2 regions of the Thalassolituus sp. UBA675 genome follow, and region 1 is predicted to be linked to the other one. Evidence: predicted binding sites of a transcription regulator. Region 1 holds the regulator's gene; the other holds the start of a gene.

The links. The regulator FliA, encoded in region 1, starts transcription of late flagellar genes. The targets are predictions, from matches to a motif close to CTAAAGTTNNNNNNNNNNCNGCCGATA.
Region 2: B3007_RS10855 (flagellar protein MotY) is a predicted target of FliA. The motif match lies at 1,586-1,612, and genes of this name have one in related genera.

The regions. Positions count from the first base shown of each region.
Region 1 is NZ_DBNJ01000017.1:28,716-32,268, reverse strand. Features, by position in the region: gene flhF (flagellar biosynthesis protein FlhF) at 1-785, shown strand, start outside; gene B3007_RS07495 (MinD/ParA family protein) at 792-1,610, shown strand; gene B3007_RS07490 (RNA polymerase sigma factor FliA) at 1,632-2,339, shown strand; gene cheY (chemotaxis response regulator CheY) at 2,497-2,883, shown strand; gene B3007_RS07480 (protein phosphatase CheZ) at 2,898-3,553, shown strand, end outside.
Region 2 is NZ_DBNJ01000026.1:31,737-35,289, forward strand. Features, by position in the region: gene rnt (ribonuclease T) at 1-439, opposite strand, end outside; gene pyrC (dihydroorotase) at 462-1,499, opposite strand; gene B3007_RS10855 (flagellar protein MotY) at 1,653-2,612, shown strand; gene pbpC (penicillin-binding protein 1C) at 2,599-3,553, opposite strand, start outside.

The DNA.
Region 1 (3,553 bases):
GGGCGGACAGGGTGGTCAGCATGAGTGATCAGAGCGGTGACCTTGAACAGGCCTGGAAATCCGCCTTGGGTGTCATCCAGAGCGACTTGCCGTTACTGCCTCAGGGCGTACTCGAAAAGGGCGGAACCATCGCCCTTGTCGGTCCGACCGGTGCAGGCAAGACAACTACTTTGGGCAAAATTGCTGCGCGATTTGTTCAGCGCCATGGGCCAGACTCGGTCGCCTTCGTGACGCTTGATAATTATCGCATGGCAGCGCATGACCAGTTGCAGGCGTTCGCCCGGATTCTGGGTGTCGAGATGAAAGTGGTGTTGCAGAATGGTGATCTGGTGAAAACGCTCAGCACGCTGCGCAAGAAGAAACTGGTATTGATCGATAGTGCCGGACTTGCCAGTCAGGACCCACATTTTTCGTCACAGTTGTCTATGCTTAAACAGACTGGTCGTGATGTTCGTAAGTTTCTGGTGCTGCCTCTGACAAGTCAGGCGCGTTGCCTTCAGGAGAACTACGAGCACTTCAAGCCAGCGGGGCTGGATGGTTGTATTTTCACCAAACTGGATGAGTGTTTCAGCCTGGGGGCTGGCCTCAGTGTTGCCGCTCTGACCCGCTTGCCACTGACCCTGATTACCGACGGTCCTCACATTCCGGATGATCTGCATTACCCGGATGCATCAAGACTGGTCAACCTTGCTGAGCAAATGGCGCGGATGGCAAGAACGCGCTGGCAGGCGGCAGAAGCAATGAACATGGCAACACAACAGAAAAGCTTTCAACACGGAGTTTAATTGAAGATGGCGAGTCATCCTGTACAGGTCATAGCAGTCACCGGCGGTAAAGGCGGTGTTGGCAAAAGCAATGTCTCCGTAAACCTTGGTATTGCCCTGTCTGAAATGGGCCGACGTGTCGTCATCCTTGATGCCGACCTCGGACTGGCAAATATCGATATTCTTCTCGGTATCAGCTCGAACAAGACAATTGAAAATGTGCTGCAGGGCGAGTGTGACCTGAGAGAAGTTCTGGTCAAAGGCCCCGGTGGTATCAGAATTGTGCCTGCCTCTTCGGGGACCCAGAAACTGTCGCAGTTGAATCCAATGGAACATGCCGGGCTGATTCAGGCGTTCAGCGATATCGGCGACGATATTGATGTACTGATCATCGATACGGCAGCGGGGATTTCAGATACTGTCCTGAGTTTTGTCCGGGCGTCACAGGAAGTACTGGTAGTCGTGACTGACGAGCCGACTTCGATCACGGATGCGTATGCTCAGATTAAACTTCTGAACCGCGATTACGGTCTGTTCCGTTTCCGTGTCGTTGCCAATATGGTGAAGTCACCGCAGGACGGTATGGCCTTGTTTGCCAAGCTGACCAAAGTCACTGATCGTTTTCTTGATGTTGCTATGCAATACGTTGGCGCAGTTCCTTCTGACGATGCGGTTAAGCGAGCGGTACAGCGTCAGAAGGCGGTAATTGAAGCCTATCCACGGTCAAAAGCAGCGACGTCTTTCCGGGCGTTAGCCAAGAAAGTAGACAGCTGGCCGCTGCCATCCACGCCACGCGGACATCTTGAGTTCTTCGTGGACCGGCTGGTTGATCAGGTAGGAGCATGACGGGTGTCGACGGGAAGTTGTCTGGTGTACTCCGACGTTCAGAATACTAATTTCGACGATCTGGTCCGGGAACACGCGGGTCTGGTGAAGCGGATTGCTCATCATCTGATGGGACGCTTACCGGACAGTGTGCAGGTAGATGACCTGATCCAGTCGGGCATGATCGGTTTGCTTGAAGCTGCGCGTAAATACGATGGCGGCAAAGGCGCGAGCTTCGAAACCTACGCCGGTATCCGGATTCGTGGGGCCATGCTCGACGAAATACGCAAAGGTGACTGGGCACCCCGTTCAGTGCATCGCAATGCCCGCCGTATCCAGGATGCGATTAAACAGGTTGAAGCAGTCAAAGGTCGTGATGCCGACGACAGTGAGGTTGCGGCTGTCCTTGGTATAAGCCAGGACGAGTACCACCAGATACTGAAGGATAGTGCGGGTTGTCGTCTGTTCAGCTATGAAGAGTTGCTGGAAAACGACAGTTCTCCCGATCTGATGGATGACTCCACCCCCGGGCCCGGAAAAGGCATGGAGAGGGATGCATTTCGTCGCCAGTTGGCGGAAGCCATTTCAGGCCTGCCAGAGCGCGAGCAGCTCGTTCTTGCTCTTTACTATGACGAAGAGCTGAACCTCAAAGAAATTGGCGCTGTATTAGGCGTCAGCGAGTCTCGCGTGAGTCAGCTGCACTCTCAAGCCACACACCGTTTACGCGCGCGTCTGAGTGATTGGGCCTGATTTTTCCCTACCGGCGCATCCAGCGCTTTCAGACCATATCAGACGCCGTCATTATTCTTTTCTATTCTTTCTCTCTCTTTCTGGATAAACCGCTAACTGGGTCTAAACTTAATTCAGGACCGGCTTGGTTTGTAAAAGTCGTATATTGGAGGTCGTTTTGGACAAGAACATGAAAATTCTCATTGTGGATGATTTTTCAACAATGAGACGTATCGTCAAAAACCTGCTGCGTGATCTTGGTTTCACCAACACTCAGGAGGCAGACGATGGCACAACAGCGTTGCCGATGCTGCAGAATGGCGACTTCGATTTTCTGGTCACCGACTGGAACATGCCAGGGATGACAGGCCTGGATCTTCTCAAGCATGTGCGGGAAGACGAGCGCCTTAAAACTCTGCCAGTTCTGATGGTGACTGCGGAAGCCAAGCGCGATCAGATCGTTGCAGCGGCACAGGCAGGCGTGAACGGATACGTCGTTAAGCCCTTCACCGCGGCAGTACTTAAAGAAAAAATCGATAAGATTTTTGAACGCGTCGAAGGCTGATTAAAGGTAGCGCCATGGTGGATGTAAACCTGGACAATAAGGACAACCAGGTCGGCTCGGAGATACGCTCGCTTGCGGAGAATATGCTCGAACAGCTCGAGCAGGGAGATCTCGGTAAAGCAGTTGCTCTGGTAAACGACCTCAATCAGTTGCGTGATCGCACACTGTATAACGAGATCGGACGACTGACCCGTGCCTTGCATGAGTCGATCAAGAATCTGAATGTCGATACGGTTGGCGCCGCTTCTGATATTACCGAGACAACCGATAAGCTGACGTACGTTCTTGAAATGACGGATAAGTCAGCCAATCGCACGATGGATATCGCCGATGCCGGCGGCCCTTTGGCGGGCGCTATGGGCGATCGGGCAGCGGAACTTTCTGCTCGCTGGAAACGATTTATGAAACGCGAAATGAATACCTCCGAATTTCGCGAACTCAGTCGTGATATTGATGAATATCTTTCCAGCAGCGTTAAAGATTCGTCGGAAATAAAGAAACAGTTTTCTGAAATTGTCCTGGCTCAGGACTTTCAGGATTTGACCGGGCAGGTCATTCATAAAGTGATCAATCTGATTCGCGATGTGGAAGGACGCCTGGTCACACTGGTCTCGATGGCAGGGCAGGTTGATCAGATCACTGGCATCAACCATGAGTTTGAACAAAGCAC
Region 2 (3,553 bases), on a different contig from region 1:
GGTGAAACGGATCACGCTTGATGTCGTTGCGATCTATCGCTGCACGCAGAAAGCCGTGATCAAAGTGCGCGTTATGTCCCACCAGTACCGCTCGGTTACAGCCATAGTGCTTTATTTCACGACGTACGGTCTGCAGCATGGGCGTGAGTGCATCAATTTCAAATTCAGCATCCCGTTCTGGATCGAATGGATCAATACCGGTGAAATCGAGCGCTTCCTGTTCGAGGTTTGCGCCATCGAATGGGTGAATATTTGCACTCAGCGTTTCGTTCGGGTGCAGATAGCCATCGTCATCCATTTTCAGGGTAACCATAGCGATTTCGAGAAGGGCGTCGCTGTCGGCATTAAAACCACCGGTTTCCACATCGACTACCACGGGTAAAAACCCGCGGAAGCGTTGTGCCATCAACGACTTTTCCTGTTTCTCTTCAATTGTCATGTCGGTCCTTAGTTGTCCGGTGTCAGTAGTCGATTTTCCAGCGCAGGGTTTCGCCTGCACGAAGTGGAACGATGACATCGTCACCGAAAGGCAACTCATGTGGAGCCTGCCAGTCCTTTTTAATCAATGTAATTTCATCGGAGTTGCGTGGCAATCCATAAAAGTCGGGACCATAGTGGCTGGCGAAACCTTCAAGTTTATCCAGAGCGCCAAGGTCGTCGAAGATTTCTGCGTAGAGTTCGATCGCAGCATAGGCGGTGTAGCAACCCGCGCAGCCACAGGCACTTTCTTTTGCGCCCTTAGCGTGAGGCGCACTGTCCGTGCCCAGGAAAAATTTGCTGCTGCCACTGACGACGGCATCCTGCAATGCCTGCTGGTGGATGTTGCGTTTCAGAATAGGCAGGCAGTAGTAGTGCGGTTTGATGCCACCGACCAACATGTGATTGCGGTTATACGCCAGATGCTGAACGGTGATGGTCGCAGCAACATTGTCGCCCTGACTTTTCACAAATTCAGCAGCATCCTTTGTTGTGATGTGCTCAACGACCATATTCAGGTCAGGATTGCGACTGACGAGAGGCGACAGAATTTCATCCAGGAAGCGCTTCTCCCGATCGAAAATATCGACGTCACTGTGTGTCACTTCACCATGCACCAGTAACTTGATGTCATGCTCGGTCAGGGCATCAGCCAGCTCGTCGAGCTTGCCCAGATCAGTAACACCGGAAGCTGAGTTCGTCGTCGCACCTGCTGGGTACAGCTTAACCGCCACGATATGGCCAGCTTCTGCAGCTTCTTTAATCATCTCCGGCGTAGTGTTGTCGGTAAGGTACAACACCATCAGAGGATCAAAATTCAGCCCCTGTGGCACCTTCGACATGATGCGCTGACGGTACTCATGTGCTTGCTCAGCATTCATCACTGGTGGCTGCAGGTTTGGCATGATGATCGCCCGTTTCATGACCCGTGCGGTCGCCGGAACGGTGTACTGCAGGACAGGGCCATCGCGAAGGTGCAGGTGCCAGTCATCAGGGCGGGTAATTGTAAGACGATCAGTCATGGTCTCGACCTTGTTCTAAACTTAGGTGGGAAGATAAGAATGGCCGTTATTGTACCGGATTCCGACCGGCATTCTTAGAGCTGACATTCAACTTTTGGAGAATCGGGCCGATAACTTAACTATGAGTATGACTGACAAGCAGGTTCAACAACGGTGAGACGCCTAACGAAGATGTTGCTGGCATGCGGAGCCCTGATGCTTCCGGTGTTCGCTTTGGGGCAGACGATGAAGTTCTCGGGCGGGCCGGAGGATACGCTCTGGATGCTAAGCGGCAATGTTTTTGAGTGTCGCTTTGAACAACCGATACCCGGCTACGGTACGGCTGTTTTCCGGCAACGAGCGGGTGAGGATGTAACCTTTATGCTGGAAACCCGCCGTAACCTGATGTCGACAACCCCCGCACGGGTGAGTATTGCACCACCGCCGTGGCAGCCTTCGACGCGCTCAGAGCGACTGGGGCTGGTGCCGATGCAGAAAGCATCGCCGGTTCTGGCATTGGATTTTGGCCGCTCTAATCAATTTATGCATGCCTTGCGTGAGGGGCGGATGCCCACAGTCAGCCATGAGACTTACTACGACAGTGGTCGCTTTATTCAGGTGCAGGTATCAGCGGTCGAGTTTGAGAAGGCCTTTCAGGACTACATTCTGTGTTCGTCGCAGCTATTGGATGTGAATTTCGATCAGGTGGAGCGATCGAAGGTTCTGTTCAAAAGCGGACAGGAGGCTCTGGCTCAGGACGATCTGGACAACCTCGACCGCATTATTTACTACATCAAGAATGATCCACGGATCAGTGCTGTGTATCTGGATGGTCATACCGATAACGTCGGGCGTCGCTATGATAACCGTCAAATTTCCAAGCGACGTGTCGAAGCTGTAGAGCGCTATTTTCTGGTGAAAGGTATCGCGCCTGAGATTATTACCACGCGTTTTCATGGCAGCCGCTATCCCGTCGCTAACAATGCGACTGCTAAGGGTAGGGCAGAGAACCGCCGCGTCACCATTCGTCTCGAAATGGATAAAGATATGCCGTTGCCGGATGACCTTGTGTTCAAGTTGCCGGAGGACGCCTCGGTACTGCCTTCGATCAATCGCTCGGTCAGTGGGCGTTAGCTTGAACCGGCTTCAGTTCAAATCTGAATAGAACCCGGGCCAACGTCCCCTGAGAGTCGATAACAATGACTTCCTGCTCTCCGGGCTCTGTGAGCTTGATTCTGAATAACCCGGAATCGTCGGCATCGGAGTGGTACACGCCATTGAGATACAGAGCTTTGTTCCCCATCCCTCCCAGGGTATTCAGTAGCAGTTCCTGAGTCTTTTTAAAACTGGCGGGCATCAGTGTCTGGCCGTCTTCTATACCAATAATACGAAGCGGCGCAGTAGCTAATGAGGGTGGTTGGCAACTGGAGCGACCTACTGGAAGTTGTTCTGAGCGTCTGAGGTGCGGCGCTATCCAGGGTTCCAGGTTACCGGGCCAGACAGCGAGTGTTCTGGTTTCATATCCGGTTTCGCCATTGAGGTCAGTGCAATCCATACCTAGCATCTGCCCATGACTGTCCAGCCTGATTGTGAGAATACCCGGAGCGGTGCCGTCAGCATCCATATCGCGTAATGTCGGAGGTATCTGATCACGGATCAGAGTCGCGGTATGCGCCCGATGACAGTGGCCCGCCGGCGTTTCGCTGGCCAATTTTCCCGTTGGCCAGCATATGGTTTTGGTTGTCACATCCGCGGGTTGTGGAGGCCAGTCAGGGGAAGGGGCCAGGCGTTGCTGCAGGCGGAATAATAGTGGAAGAGCTGTGACGGCGCCGTATTGACCGGGGCTGGGCGTGCCGTCCGGGCGGCCAAACCAGACGACCATAGTGTATTGGGGCGTGACGCCCACCGCCCATGCATCACGGTAGCCGTAGCTGGTTCCAGTTTTCCAGGCCATCTGGGGGTGGCTACTCATCACTGCAGAACTGCGAATGCGTCCCGGGCGAGGCTGGCGCAGCATGTTAAGAGTTACCCAGGAAGCTTCAGGGCTCAGTAGCCAGCGTTTATCCTGATGCGTC